2 regions of the Piscinibacter sp. PDB5-1 genome follow, and region 1 is predicted to be linked to the other one. Evidence: riboswitches for the same ligand, from Rfam matches in the RefSeq annotation. Region 1 holds a riboswitch; the other holds the start of a gene.
The links. Region 1 has a riboswitch for thiamine pyrophosphate ahead of AC1KAT_RS13610 (TonB-dependent siderophore receptor). Riboswitches for the same ligand answer to the same signal wherever they lie in the genome.

Region 1 (6,993 bases):
ACTTGATGACGTCGAGGTTCGGCACGGAGGTGCGCGAAATGCACTGAGGCGTCACCGTGCCCTGGGTGATGACCTCGACGAGGCCTTGAGGCGCCTCGTAGGTCAGGTCGTAGTACTTGGTGAGGGATGGCTGGATGTCCGCATCCACCATCAAAACGCGCTCGCCCATGTCGGCGAGCAACCCGCCGATGTTGGCGAGTGTTGTGGTCTTCCCGACCCCGCCCTTCGAACTGAGGGCAGCAAACGTCTGCTTCATTGGACATCCTCCAGAGTGACCTTGAGTGGCGTCTGGAGGACGCGAGGCGCTGCGTGGCAGCAACCTCGTTCCAAGTGATTTCGAAGATGCCTTAGCGATTTCTCGCTAAGGCTTTCGATTTTTGGCTCCCCGACCTGGGCTCGAACCAGGGACCTACGGATTAACAGTCCGGCGCTCTACCGACTGAGCTATCGAGGAACAGAGCCTCGCAGTATAGCGTGTTTTTTCAAGAATCAAAGACTTGCTTCAACCGAAATGCGCAGCGTGCGCGGAGCCAGCGGGTACAGGTAGGCGTGGCCGTACTGGTAGGGCGACTCGCGCCAGGCTTGGCGGTCGAAGGCGTTCTCGAGACCGAGGCGCCAAGTGAGCGTGCCGTTGTCCTGGCGTTGCTCGAAGGTCGCGCCGAGGTCCACACGGCCATAGCCCGGGATGCGCACGCTGTTGTCGGGCAGCACCATGCGGTCGCTCTCGGCGACGAGACCGGCTTGCAGTTCGAGGCCTTGCACCGCTTGCAAGGCGTGCGTGCCAAACAGCTTGAGCGACAGCGCCGGCACGTTGGTCGGACGTTTGCCGTTCTCGGTGGGGTCGATGCCTGCGCCGATGCGGCGTGCGTGCAGTGCTTGCAGGCCGCCTTGCAGCGACCACGCGCCGGCGCGCCAGCCGAGTGTGGCTTCGAGGCCGCGGTGACGCTTGTCGCCGTCTTCGACCAGCGCGCCGCTGCCGTCTTGGCCCCAGGTCGGTTGCTCGATCTGGAACCACGCGAGGCCCCAGCTCAGCGTGCGGCCGCTGGTCTTGTAGCCAAGCTCCACCTGCTCGCTCTTGCGCGCCGGCAGGGCCTGGCCCGGGTTGACGTAGCCCGGCAGGTTGGGCGTGACTTCGCTCTCAGCACCCTGGCCCCAGCTGGCGTACAGCGAGCGCGACTCGCCGATGCGGTAGCTCGCGGCCAGCCACGGGGTGGTGATCGACTGGCGGTAGTCGGTGGCTTCGCTGCCGTCGGTCTCGACGCTGTCGCGGTGCAGGCGGGTCTGTCGCAGGCCGACCCAGCCGGTCAGGCGTTCGGTGAACTGCAGGACATCGCGCACGAAGAACTCGGTGCTGCGCTCGTCGCGGTTGGTGCTGGTGTCGTCGGCCGTCGGGTTGGCGTAGGCAAGCAGGGTGCCGTTCACATTGCCGATGCCGGTCGGCACGGCTTCGCCCGGGAAGCGGAAGGTCTGGTTGAACGCCTGGTTCTGGAAGCGGTTGCGGGCCTGGTGGTACAGCACACCGGTCGAGAGGCGGTGGCGGATGTCGCCCGTGCGCAGGTCGCCGTGCACGGCCAGTTCGACGGCGTCGCTGCGGCGGCGCTCGTTCTCGCTGCGGTAGTCGTACAGGTCGTAGGTGCCGTCGCTGCAATAGCGGTCCCAGGCGCTCTCGGCCGTGCAGCCGTAGGGGAAGGCCAGCCGGTCGTCGGTGCGCAGGCGCTGCGTCATCGCGTGCGCGGTGAAGCGCCAGGCGTCGAGCTTGCGCGTGAGCCGCACCGAGGCGGTGTTCGCGTCCATCCCGACCGGTTGTGCCCACTGCTGGTTGTTGAGGTTGATGCGCGCATCGCCCGGCGTGGGCACGCTGTTGCCGAGCAGGCTGAACGCCGGTTGGCTGGGCTGCGAGCGGCGGCTGATCTCGGCTTCGGCTTCGACCGTGGTGCGGCTGTCGAGGCGCCAGTCGGCGGCAGCGGCCACGAGGTGGCGGCTGCCGCGCGCCGAGCGCAGCTTCGGGTTCAGGTGCTCGTGCGCGGCGTTCAGGCGCAGGCCGAATTCTTTTTGCTCACCGAAGCGCTGGCTCAGGTCGATGGCTGCGAGCACCGAACCACGTTCGCCCCAGGCCACCTGGCCGAAGCGCAGCGGGTCGGTCAGCGGGCGCTTGACGACCACGTTGACCAGGCCACCCGGGGCACTGGTGCCCGACTGCATGCCGCTTGTGCCTTTGAGCACTTCGAGGCGGTCTTTGTTGTCGAGCGGGATGGACGTCTCGGCGTTGATCGGCAGGCCGTCGCGGCGGTAGTTGAAACGGTTGTCGATGACGAAGCCACGCACGGTGACCGAGTCCCAGTAGCCCACCGAGTTGTACGCATCGCTCACCGACGGGTCGATGCGCGACAGGTCGGCGATGCGCTGCACGCCGCGCGCGCGCATCTGGTCGAGCGCGACGACGCTGGTCTGGAACGGTGCCTCGACCCAGCTCAGTTCACCCCAGCCGGCCACGTCGGCGGTGGGCGCGCTGCGGCCGCTCACCGTGACGGGCGGCAGCGTGGACGAGGATTGCGACCAGGCCTGCGGAGCCGCTGCGCTGGCACACAGCGCGAAAGCAGCCAGGGATACCGCGCGCAGGCGGGGACGGGACGAAGCGGAAGTGATGCGATGGGCCATGACACGTTCGAGATGGAACGCAAGGCCGCATGCGGACGCGAAGCCGTGGCTTCGGAGCGTGCTTCCCTGCGCGAGGATTACCTCAATCAGGTTCAAAGGGACTGTCTCAGTCGGGCGAGAAGCTCTCGTCCAACACCCCCAGCGAAGGCTGCGCGGCAGGGCCACGCAAGCCGGCGATTATGGCGCGTGGCCTTCGGCGTGCCCGCTCGCGCCTGTGGTGGCGACACCGAGCAGCGCATGCAGCCGTGGACTCGTGGTCGTGTACTGCATCTGGATGCGCTTGTCCGGGAACACATGCGCCGTGGCGCCATAGGCCGCGAGCGTGGCCTCGTGAAAGCCGCAGAGGATCAGCTTCTTCTTGCCGGGGTAGGTGTTGATGTCGCCGACCGCGAAGAGGCCGGGCGTGGACGTCTCGAACTTCTCGGTGTCCACGACGACCTGCTTGCGTTCGAGGGCCAGGCCCCAGTCGGCGATGGGCCCGAGCCGCGGGCTCACGCCGAGGAAGGCGAACAGCGCATCGAGCCGCAGCGCGTGCGTGTCGCCTTCGATGTCGAGCACGCGCAGAGCCTGCAGCCGGCCATCGGCCTCATCGAGGCCCGCGATCTGGCCGGCCTGGAAGTGCAGTGCGCCGCTGTTGCGCAAGGCCTGCGTTCGGGCGATGAGTTCGGGTGCGCCCTGGAACGCATCGCGCCGGTGCAGCAAGGTGACGCGCGCCGGGCGCTCTGCCGGGGGGGCGTCGGCCAGCCGGCAGGCGGCGTCGAGCGCGGTGTCGTCGGCGCCGGTCACCACCACGTGCTGGCCGGCGAAACGCGCGGCCGGCTGCATCTCGTAGAAGAGCTGCGTGCCGCGAAATGCCTCGATGCCTTCCACCTTCAGCTGGCGGGGCTGGAACGACCCCACGCCGCCGGCAACGAAGACTGTTTTGGCGATGAAGCGCGTGCCGGTGGAGGTGCTGGCGTCAAAGCGACCATCGTCACGGCGGGCGAGGGTGGCGACCTCTTGGCCGAGGTGCCACTGGGGCTCGAAGGGGGCGACCTGCGCGAGCAGGCGCTCGACCAGTTCGCGCCCGGTGCAGCGGGTGATGCCGGGGATGTCGTAGATCGGCTTGTCGGCGTACAGCTCGACGCACTGGCCGCCGGCATGCGGCAGCGAATCGACCACATGGGCGCGGATTTCGAGCAGCCCGAGCTGGAACACCTGGAACAAGCCCACCGGACCGGCCCCGATGATCAGGGCGTCGGTCTCGATGGGCGAAGGGTGCGATGCGGCGAGGCTCACTCGGGACAGGTCACGCGCTGCGACTCAATCGAAGTGAGGGGCAAACAACGCCGCAGACAAGGGGCAACGCGAGTTACTTGATCAACTCGGACAGCTTGCCCGTTTTGTCTTTCCACTCGTCGGCATCGGGCAGCGCGGCCTTGCGCTTGGTGATGCTGGGCCAGTTTTTCGCCAGGTCGGCGTTCAGCTTGATCATGTGCTGCTGGTCGCCCGGCACGTCCTCCTCCGGCATGATCGCGTTGACCGGGCACTCGGGAATGCACACGGCGCAGTCGATGCACTCATCGGGGTCGATGGTGAGGAAGTTGGGGCCTTCGCGGAAGCAATCGACGGGGCAGACATCGACGCAGTCGGTGTACTTGCAGCGGATGCACGATTCGGTGACGACGTGAGTCATGGCTCGAAGGGGTAGGAAGGGAAAAGGGGTTCGCCACAAGGCGAAACGCGGGATTTTACGGGTTCGGGTTCACCCTGGAGCCGGCAGTGCAGCACCGGTGCCCAGCGGGCGTGCCCCGGCACCGACCGTGACGACCGCCGGCCGGTCGGCATGCAAGGGGCTGGCCTCTGCCAGCGTGGCAACGCAGTGGTCGCTGTGAAGGCTGTCGGGCCAGCCGGCGCGCGAGACCACGCTGACCGGGGTGTCGGCGGGCCAACCGGCGTCGAGCAGGCGGGCCGACAGCGCGGCCAGTTGCTTGCCGGCCATGTAGAAGACTTCGGTGTCGGCCGTGCGCGAGGCGTGCATGTCGCCGGTGCGCGTCATCGCCGTGGTGAGGCTCAGGCTGCGGCCGTTGCCGCGACGCGTGAGGGGGCGCTTGGACGCTGCCGCCGCGGCGAGCGCGGAGGTCACGCCCGGGATCACCTCGCTGTCGATGCCAGCTTCGGCCAGCGCATCAAGCTCTTCTTCGAGGCGTGCGAACATGCTCGGGTCGCCCCCCTTGAGCCGCACCACCAGCTGGGCTTTTCGCGCGTGTTCGATGAGCAGGGCGTTGATCTCGTCCTGCCCGGTGCTGTCGCGGAAGCCGCGCTTGCCCACGTGCAGCCACTGTGCCTTGGGCGCGAAGTCGCGCAGGGCGGGGTCGGTGAGGGCGTCGTACAGCACCACGTCGGCGTCGCCCAGACGCCGCGCACCACGCAGCGTGATGAGGTCGGCAGAGCCGGGACCGGCCCCGATGAAGACGACGAAGCCCATGATGCCGGCGTCAGGCTGCGGCCTTGACCAGCAGCGCGCCGCTGGTGCGGTTGCTGGCCGGGTCCACGATGATCAGCGCGCCGCCGACGCGGTTGTCGGCATAGGGCTCGACCGGCAGCGCCTGCTGGGTCTCGATCACCACGTGGCCGATCTCGTTGACGGCGAGTTCGTGGGCTTCGGTCGCTTGCAGCGAGTGGATGTCGAGCCGGCTCTCGATGCTGGAGATGCGCGCCTGCACCCAGCGGTTGCCGTGGCGCACCCAGTACTTGCGGCCGACGACGGCGGGCTCGGTGTCGAGCCAGGCGAGCGTGGCCGAGAAGCGCTGGGTCTCTTTGATGGTCTTGGGCGTGGCGATCCAGTCGCCGCGCGACACGTCGAGTTGGCGGTCGAGCAGCACGCCGGCCGACTGGCCGGCTTCGACCACATCCACCGTGTCGCCGGCAAGGCGCACCTCGGCGACGAGGGCGGTCTGGCCGCTCGGGAAGATCTGCACTTCGTCGCCGGCCTTCACGCGGCCATGGGCCACGCGGCCGAACAGCGAACGCGGCTGGTTGCCGGTGCCTTCGCCTTCACGCGACACGTACTGCACGGGGATCAGCAGGTCACCCTCTTTGCGCTCTTGCAGCGCGGGCAGCGATTCGAGCAGTTGCAGCAGCGAGGGGCCGTCGTACCAGTCGGCATCGAGGGGCTGCGTGACGTTGTCGCCACGCAGCGCCGAGCACGGGATGATCCCGGCGACGTCGATGCCGGCCTGCTGGGCGAAGGCCCGCAGCGCTTCGCTGACGGTGTTGAACGCGCGCGCCGGGTCGGCGACGGCGTCGAGCTTGTTCACCGCGAAGACGATGCTGGGCACGCGCAGCAGGTGGGCCAGCAGCGCATGGCGGCGCGTCTGCGGCAGCAGGGCCACGGGTTGGGCGTCGATGTCGATCTTGGTGATGTCCACCAGCACCACGGCGGCATCGCTGCCGGCGGCGGCGGTGACCATGTTGCGCGTGTACTGCTCATGGCCGGGGGCGTCGGCGATGATGAATTTGCGCTGCTTGGTGGCGAAGTAGCGGTAGGCCACGTCGATGGTGATGCCTTGCTCGCGTTCGGCTTCGAGGCCGTCGGTCAGCAGCGACAGGTCGATGGGCGCGCCGGCGGCACGCTTTTCGAGCGTGTCGAGCTGGTCGGCCAGGATCGCCCGGCTGTCGTACAGCAGGCGGCCGATCAGTGTGCTCTTGCCGTCGTCCACGCTGCCTGCGGTCAGGAAGCGCAGGGCGCGGTGGTCTTTTATGGGGGCGGCAGTGCTCATGTTCAGAAGTAACCCTCTTTTTTCCGGCGCTCCATCGAAGCATCCGAGGTCCGGTCGTCCATGCGTGTCGCACCGCGTTCGCTCACGGTGACCTTCAGCGTTTCAGCCACGATGTCGGTGGCGTTGGCGGCCGGGCTTTCGACCGGGCAGGTGCAGGTCATGTCGCCCACGGTGCGGAAACGCACCTGCGCGGTCTCGACCTGCTCGTCGCCTTCGGGCGGCGTCACGTCGGTCAGCGGCACCAGCAGGCCCTTGCGGCGGATGACCTGGCGGTCGTGCGCGTAGTACAGCGTCGGCAGCGGGATGTTCTCGCGGGCGATGTAGAGCCACACGTCGAGCTCGGTCCAGTTGCTGATCGGGAAGGCGCGCATGTGCTCGCCCGGCTTGATGCGCGTGTTGAACAGCGTCCACAGCTCGGGGCGCTGCTCTTTCGGCTGCCATTGGCCGAAGCTGTCGCGGTGGCTGAAGATGCGCTCTTTCGCGCGGGCTTTTTCTTCGTCGCGGCGGGCGCCGCCCATCAGCACGTCGAAGCGGTGTTCTTCGATGGCTTCGAGCAGGGCCACCGTTTGATGGC
Region 2 (6,993 bases), on a different contig from region 1:
GTCGATGTGCACGACCTCGTGCACCGGGTGCACCTTGGCCAGCGGCAGCGGCAGTTCGGGGTCGTTGGGCACGGCGCTGCCGGCGGCCAGGCCGGGGCGCGGATCGCCGTGCACACCGTAGACCTCGCCGAGGATGTCGCCGATGTCGAGCGCGTTGCGCTGCGCCGGCAGCCCGCCGTTGATCGCGCAGGCGCCGACGGCCACCAGCAGGCGGCACTGCGCACGAAACTCGCGCAGCACGAGCACGTTCTCCGCGTTGCACAACCCCCCTTCGACGAGGCCGATGTCGCAAGGACCGCAGTGCTTGAGGTCCGTGAGCGGCGAGCGGTCGAATTGCACGTGCTCGATCAGCTCGAACAGGCGCTCGTCGATGTCGAGCATCGACATGTGGCAACCGAAGCAGCCGGCCAGCGACACGGTGGCGACGCGCAGCTTGCGGGGCGCGGGCTCAGTCATCGCCGTCCTTCGCTGCGGCCGGGCCGCTGCAGGCTGGTTCGTGGTCGAAGCGCCGCTCGCCGATGGGCACCGCGAAGCCGCGCCGCTTCGGCAGGATCGCCCCGACCGGGCACACGCGGGCCGCCAGGTCGCCGGCCTCGAAGGCGCTGTCGCCCAGCCGGCCCGTGGGTGAGTTGACGAGCAGGTGCGTGCCCACGCCATGGCCGCCGATGGCGAACACGCCCTTGCCATCGACCTCGTGGCTGGCGCGCACGCACAGCTTGCAGAGGATGCAGCGGTTCAGGTCCAGCCACATCGTGGGGTGGCTCGCGTCCACCGGCCGGTTGGGTGAAAACTCTTCGAAGTGCGGGTCGGTCATGCCCATCGCGTAGGCCGTGGCCTGCAACTGGCAGTCGCCGCTTTTTTCGCAACTGGGGCAGAAGTGGTTGCCTTCGACGAACAGCATCTGCAGCAGCATGCGGCGTTTGGCGTCGAGTTCGTCGTTGCGGTTCTCGACCACGGCGCCGTCGGCGGCCGGTGTAATGCAGGCCGCCGCCCAGCGGCCGTTGACCTTCACGGTGCACACGCGGCAGGCGCCGCTTTCGCCGAGGTCGTCGCGCCAGCACAGGTGGGGCAGCACGTGGCCGGCGCGGGCGGCGGCGCGCATCACGGTGTCGCCGGGGGTGAACGCGATCTCGACGCCATCGAGCAGGAAGTGCGACATGGTCAGCGTCGGTCCAGGTGGGCGTGCGCGTCGTCGCGGCCGGTGACGCGGCGGGCCGGGGCGAGCTCGGCGTCGAGGTCGAAGCCGGGCACGAAGCCCGGCGCCTGCAGCCGGCGTTCGTAGGCAGGCCGAAAGCGCAGCAGCGTATCGCGCAGCGGGTGCGCGGCGGTGGCGCCCAGGCCGCAATGGGTGCTGCCTTGCAACAGCGATTCGAGTTCGCGCAGCTCGGCCTCGTCGAACATCGAGCCGTGGCCCTGGGCCAGCTTGTCCATGCGGCGCACGATCAGCTCGGTGCCCACGCGGCAGGGCGTGCAGAAGCCGCAGCTTTCGTGCGCGAAGAAGTGCGAGAAGCCGCGCGCCACCTCGAACATGTCGCGTGTGTCGTCGAACACCATGAAGGCGCCGGCGGTCGGCAGGTCTTCGAACGCGAGCCGGCGCCCGAACTCGTCGGCCGACACGCACAGGCCCGAGGGCCCGCCCACCTGCACGGCCTGCGCGCGCTGCGCGCCGCAGTCGTGCAGCAGCTGCGCGATGCTCACGCCGAAGGGGTACTCGTAGACGCCGGGCCGGGCGCAGTCGCCGCTGACCGAATGCAGCTTGGTGCCGGTGCTGTGCGGCGTGCCGAGGCCAGCCCACCACGCGCCACCCCGTTGCGCGATGTGGGCGGCGGCGCAGAAGGTCTCGACGTTGTTGACGATGGTCGGCTGGCCCAGGTAGCCGCGTTCGACCGGAAAGGGCGGGCGGATGCGCGGCGTGCCGCGCTTGCCTTCGAGCGATTCGATCAGCGCGCTTTCTTCGCCGCACACGTAGGCCCCCGCGCCGAGGTGGATGGCGATGTCGAAGTCGAAGCCCTCGACCCCCGCGATGCCGTGCCCGAGCAGGCCCGCGTCGCGCCGCGCCTGCAGCGTGGCTTCAAGCGCTTCGAGCAGGAAGCGGTACTCGCCGCGCAGGTACAGAAAACCCTGCCGCGCGCCGATCAGCCGCGCCGCGACCGCCATGCCCTCGAACACGGTGTGGGCCTGGCGCGTGAGCAGCACGCGGTCTTTGAAGGTGCCGGGCTCGCCCTCGTCGGCGTTGCACACGACCACGCGGGTGCCGCCTTCGGGCACGGGGTGCTGGCGGCACAGCAACCACTTGGTGGCGGTGTCGAAACCCGCGCCGCCGCGACCGCGCAAGCGCGAGGCGGTGACTTCGGCCAGCGCCGCGTCGGCCCCGCGCGCCAGGGTCGCCCGCAGGGCTTCGCCTTGCAAGGGCGCGGCCGACAGCAGCACGTCGGCGCGCTGCACCTGGTCGTCCACGCGTTGCCATTCGGCGGGCCATTGCGCGGGCGGCACGTCGGCCTCGACCAGGTCGGCGAGCTGCGCCACGCGCTCGGGTGTCAGGCGCGTGAGCACCTGGTGCTGGTTGACCAGCAGCGCCGGGCCCTGGTCGGGCAGGCCGGTGCACGAGGCATGGCCGACGCTCACGCGGCCGTCGGCCCGCACCTCGCCGCGCCGCACGCCGAGCCGGCGGCACAGCTCGCGGGCCAGCGCGCGGCTGCCTTGCAATCGCTCGGGCAGGTTGTCGCTGAACACGAGGTGCGTGCGACCGACCGGTTGCAGGTGAAAGAAGCGATAGAAGCTTGCGACGCCCTCGACGACGGCGGGGCTCAGGCCCACGCCCTGCGCGATGCGTGCGAGCACCGGGCGCGGCAGCCAGTGGGTGCTTGATTGCACCTCGCGCAGCACCTGCACCAGGGCTTCGCGCCGCGCGCCGTGGCGGTGCAGGGCCTCGCCCACGGCGGTGGCGTGTGCGGGGTGGAGCATCGCGGGCAAGGGTGGGGACGAAGCAGACATCGTGCGCGGCATTCGACCCGACAGGCTGCGCCGCGGCTTGCGCTGCGTCAATCCGGGGTGTCGATGAACGCAAGCCGCGCACAGGGGCTTTGCCCGGGCGTGTCGCGGCCCTTGACTAGAATCGCGCCCGCTTGTCGGGGTGCCGAGGTCCACAAACCAAGGCTGAGAGGGTGCACTGCACCCAACCCGTTGAACCTGATCGGGCTCGTCCCCGCGTAGGAAACAGCACTCGGCCTCGGTGCATCCACCCTCGGATGCCCCGGTCTCCCAGGCAAGCCCACTCCCGGAGACCGCATGGCCAAGCCCCCTTCCCACGTTGACGCGCAAGCCCTCACCGCGCGCATCACCCGCACGCCCTTCGCCGGCTCGCGCAAGGTTCACCTCAGCGGCGCGCGTGCCGACGTGCGCGTGCCCTTCCGCGAGATCACGCTCACCGACACGCAGCATGCCGACGGCACGGTCGAGCCCAACCCGCCGCTGCGCGTGTACGACGCCTCGGGGCCTTACACCGACCCGGCCGCCACGCTCGACATCACGCGCGGCCTGCCCGCCCTGCGTGCGGCGTGGATCGCCGAGCGCGGCGACACCGAAGCGCTCGCCGGCATCAGCAGCGCCTACGGCCGCGAGCGCCTGGCCAACACCGATTTGCATGCGCTGCGCATGGCGGCGCAGCCGGTGCCGCGCCGCGCGCGCAGCGGCTGCAACGTGACGCAGATGCACTACGCACGGCGCGGCCTCGTCACGCCCGAGATGGAGTTCGTCGCCGTGCGCGAGAACCTGGTGCGCGCCCAGCTGCGCGAGCGCCTGGCCAAAGAGCGCGTGCCCAAGCACGGCTATTCGTTCGGCGCGGCGCTGGTGGCCGACATCACGCCCGAGTTCGTGCGCGACGAGGTGGCGCGCGGCCGCGCGATCATCCCGAACAACATCAACCACCCCGAGAGCGAGCCGATGGCGATCGGCCGCAATTTCCTGGTCAAGGTCAACGCCAACATCGGCAACTCGGCCGTCACGTCGAGCATCGAAGAAGAGGTGGACAAGCTGGTGTGGGCCATCCGCTGGGGCGCCGACACGGTGATGGACCTCTCGACCGGCGCCAACATCCACGAAACGCGCGAGTGGATCCTGCGCAACTCGCCGGTGCCCATCGGCACGGTGCCGATCTACCAGGCGTTGGAGAAGGTCGGCGGCCTGGCCGAAGAGCTGAGCTGGCCGCTGTTTCGAGACACGCTGGTCGAGCAGGCCGAGCAGGGGGTGGACTACTTCACCATCCACGCCGGCGTGCGCCTGGCCTATGTGCCGCTGACGGCCAACCGGCTCACCGGCATCGTCTCGCGCGGCGGCTCGATCATGGCCAAGTGGTGCCTCGCGCACCACCAAGAGAACTTCCTCTACACGCACTTCGAAGAAATCTGCGAACTGATGGCCGCCTACGACGTGGCCTTCTCGCTCGGCGACGGCCTGCGGCCGGGGTCGATCGCCGACGCCAACGACGAAGCCCAGTTCGCCGAGCTGCACACGCTGGGCGAGCTGACGCAGGTGGCCTGGAAGCACGACGTGCAGGTGATGATCGAAGGCCCCGGCCACGTGCCGCTGCAGCTGGTGAAAGAAAACGTGGACAAGCAGCTGACCAGTTGCTTCGAAGCCCCGTTCTACACACTGGGCCCGCTGATCACCGACATCTCGCCCGGCTACGACCACATCAGCTCGGCCATGGGCGCGGCCAACATCGGCTGGTACGGCACGGCGATGCTTTGCTATGTGACGCCGAAAGAGCACCTGGGCCTGCCCAACCGCGACGACGTGAAGCAGGGGCTGATCGCCTACAAGATCGCCGCGCACGCGGCCGACCTGGCCAAGGGCTTTCCGGGGGCGCAGATGTGGGACAACGCGGTCAGCAAGGCGCGCTTCGAATTCCGCTGGGAAGACCAGTTCCGCCTCGCCATCGACCCCGACACCGCGATGAAGTACCACGACGAGACGCTGCCGAAAGAGAACGCCAAGGTCGCGCACTTCTGCTCGATGTGCGGGCCGAAGTTCTGCTCGATGAAGATCACGCAGGAGGTGCGCGAATTCGCCCGCCTGCATGGGCCCGCGCCGACCGAGACGCCGCCCCAGCCGGTGGTGTTTCAGCACGCGCTCGACGACAAGGCGCGTGAGTTCCGCGAGCGCGGCAACGCGCTGTACCTGTGAGGGCCCAGTGATGACGTGTGGACACGTGGCGATCGCAGGCGGCGGCCTGGCGGGCCGCCTCACCGCGTGGCGCCTGGCCCGCCGGGGCTGGCGCGTGAGCGTGTTCGACGCCGCCCCGCGCGGGGATGCGCAGTCGGCCAGCGCGATTGCGGCGGCCATGCTCGCGCCGCTGTCCGAGCAGGCTTCGGCCGATGCCTGGGTGTTCGAGCTGGGCCTGCGCAGCATGGCGCTGTGGCCGCAGTGGCTCGAAGAGCTGCGCGCCGACAGCGGCCAGATCGTCTACTACCGGCGCAGCGGCACGCTGGCGATCGCGCACCCGAGCGACGCGTCGAGCCTGAACCAGTTCACGGCCCTGCTGCAGCGCAAGCTGCCCCCGGCCTACCGCACGCGCCTGTGGATGCTCGATGCCCCCGGCGTGCGTGCGATGGAGCCCGCGCTCGCCGACCGCTTCAACCGCGGCCTGCTGCTCGAAGGCGAAGGCCAGATCGCCAACGACCAGCTGCTGCGTGCGCTCGACACCGCGCTCGACCGCCTGGGCGTCGAATGGCACGCCAGCTTCGAGGTGCGCACGCTGCATGGCCGCCGCCTGCTCGGCGCGCGTGGCATGCACGAGGCCGACGTCGTGATCGACGCGCGCGGCATCGGCGCCAAGACCGACTGGCCGCCGCTGCGCGGCGTGCGCGGCGAGGTGCTGATGGTCGAATGCCCCGGCGTGCGCCTGCAGCGGCCCGTGCGCCTGATGCATCCGCGCTACCAGCTCTACGTGGTGCCGCGCCCGCACCAGCGTTTCGTGGTGGGTGCGACCGAGCTGGAGTCCGAAGACCGGGGCCCGGTCACGGTGCGCTCGGTGCTCGAACTGTCGAGCGCGCTCTACAGCCTGCACCCGGCCTTCGGCGAAGCGCGCGTGCTGCACACCGCCGCCGCGCTGCGCCCGGCCTTCGACGACCACCGCCCCGCCTACCGCACGCACCAGGGCGTGTGGCAGATCAACGGCCTGTACCGCCACGGCTACCTGTGCGGCCCGGCCCTGGTCGATGGCCTCGTGCGCGAACTCGCCGGCGACCCGGTGCCCGAGGGCCCGCCCGACACGCTGGACGACCCGCGGCACGACCGCCTCGACGCCGGCGCCCTGGCGTCGCTGTTCGCCGAGCGGGGCGACCCGCGCCTGACCGACCGGCAGCCGGATCGGCTGGACGAGGTTGCCCCATGAGCGCGCGGCTGGAGGCCTTTCCGCTCTCGTTCAACGGCACCTCGGTGCAGGTGCAGGCCGACACGCTCGAAGCCCTGCTGCTGCAACGCGGCTACGCACGCGACGCGGCCCTGGCCTGCGCGGTCAACGGCCGCTTCGTGCCGCGCGCCGCCTGGGCCGACCAGGTGCTGCGGCCCAACGACCGCATCGACGTGGTCGCGCCCGTCACCGGGGGCTGAGCGATGACCCCCGACGTCACCACCATTCCCACGACGCCCTGGTCGGTCGCCGGCCAGGCGCTGCACAGCCGCCTGCTGCTGGGCACCGCGCACTACCCGTCGCCGCAATGCCTCGCCGAGGCCGTGCGCGCCAGCGGCACGCAGGTGCTCACGGTCGGCCTGCGGCGGCTGCAACCCGAGCAGGGCGGGGGCCAGTCGTTCTGGTCGCGCATCCAGCAGCTCGGCGCCCGGGTGCTGCCCAACACCGCCGGCTGCCACAGCGCGCAAGAGGCCGTCACGCTCGCGCACATGGCACGCGAGATCTTCGGCACGCCCTGGATCAAGCTCGAAGTCACCGGCGACGACTACAGCCTGCAGCCCGACCCCTTCGGCACGCTCGAC

Region 2: it holds a riboswitch for thiamine pyrophosphate, as region 1 does, so the genes downstream of both, thiC (phosphomethylpyrimidine synthase ThiC) here and AC1KAT_RS13610 (TonB-dependent siderophore receptor) in region 1, are expected to answer to the same signal.

Annotation. Positions count from the first base shown of each region.
Region 1 is NZ_JBWVZL010000003.1:169,316-176,308, reverse strand. Features, by position in the region: gene AC1KAT_RS13620 (ParA family protein) at 1-256, opposite strand, end outside; tRNA gene AC1KAT_RS13615 (tRNA-Asn) at 379-454, opposite strand; gene AC1KAT_RS13610 (TonB-dependent siderophore receptor) at 490-2,658, opposite strand; TPP riboswitch at 2,705-2,808, opposite strand; gene AC1KAT_RS13605 (NAD(P)/FAD-dependent oxidoreductase) at 2,836-3,936, opposite strand; gene fdxA (ferredoxin FdxA) at 4,010-4,333, opposite strand; gene cobA (uroporphyrinogen-III C-methyltransferase) at 4,403-5,125, opposite strand; gene AC1KAT_RS13590 (sulfate adenylyltransferase subunit 1) at 5,136-6,419, opposite strand; gene cysD (sulfate adenylyltransferase subunit CysD) at 6,422-6,993, opposite strand, start outside.
Region 2 is NZ_JBWVZL010000005.1:256,563-263,555, forward strand. Features, by position in the region: gene AC1KAT_RS20045 (NADH-quinone oxidoreductase subunit B family protein) at 1-456, opposite strand, end outside; gene AC1KAT_RS20050 (2Fe-2S iron-sulfur cluster-binding protein) at 449-1,159, opposite strand; gene AC1KAT_RS20055 (NAD(P)H-dependent oxidoreductase subunit E) at 1,162-2,964, opposite strand; TPP riboswitch at 3,120-3,233, shown strand; gene thiC (phosphomethylpyrimidine synthase ThiC) at 3,289-5,184, shown strand; gene thiO (glycine oxidase ThiO) at 5,195-6,394, shown strand; gene thiS (sulfur carrier protein ThiS) at 6,391-6,612, shown strand; gene AC1KAT_RS20075 (thiazole synthase) at 6,616-6,993, shown strand, end outside.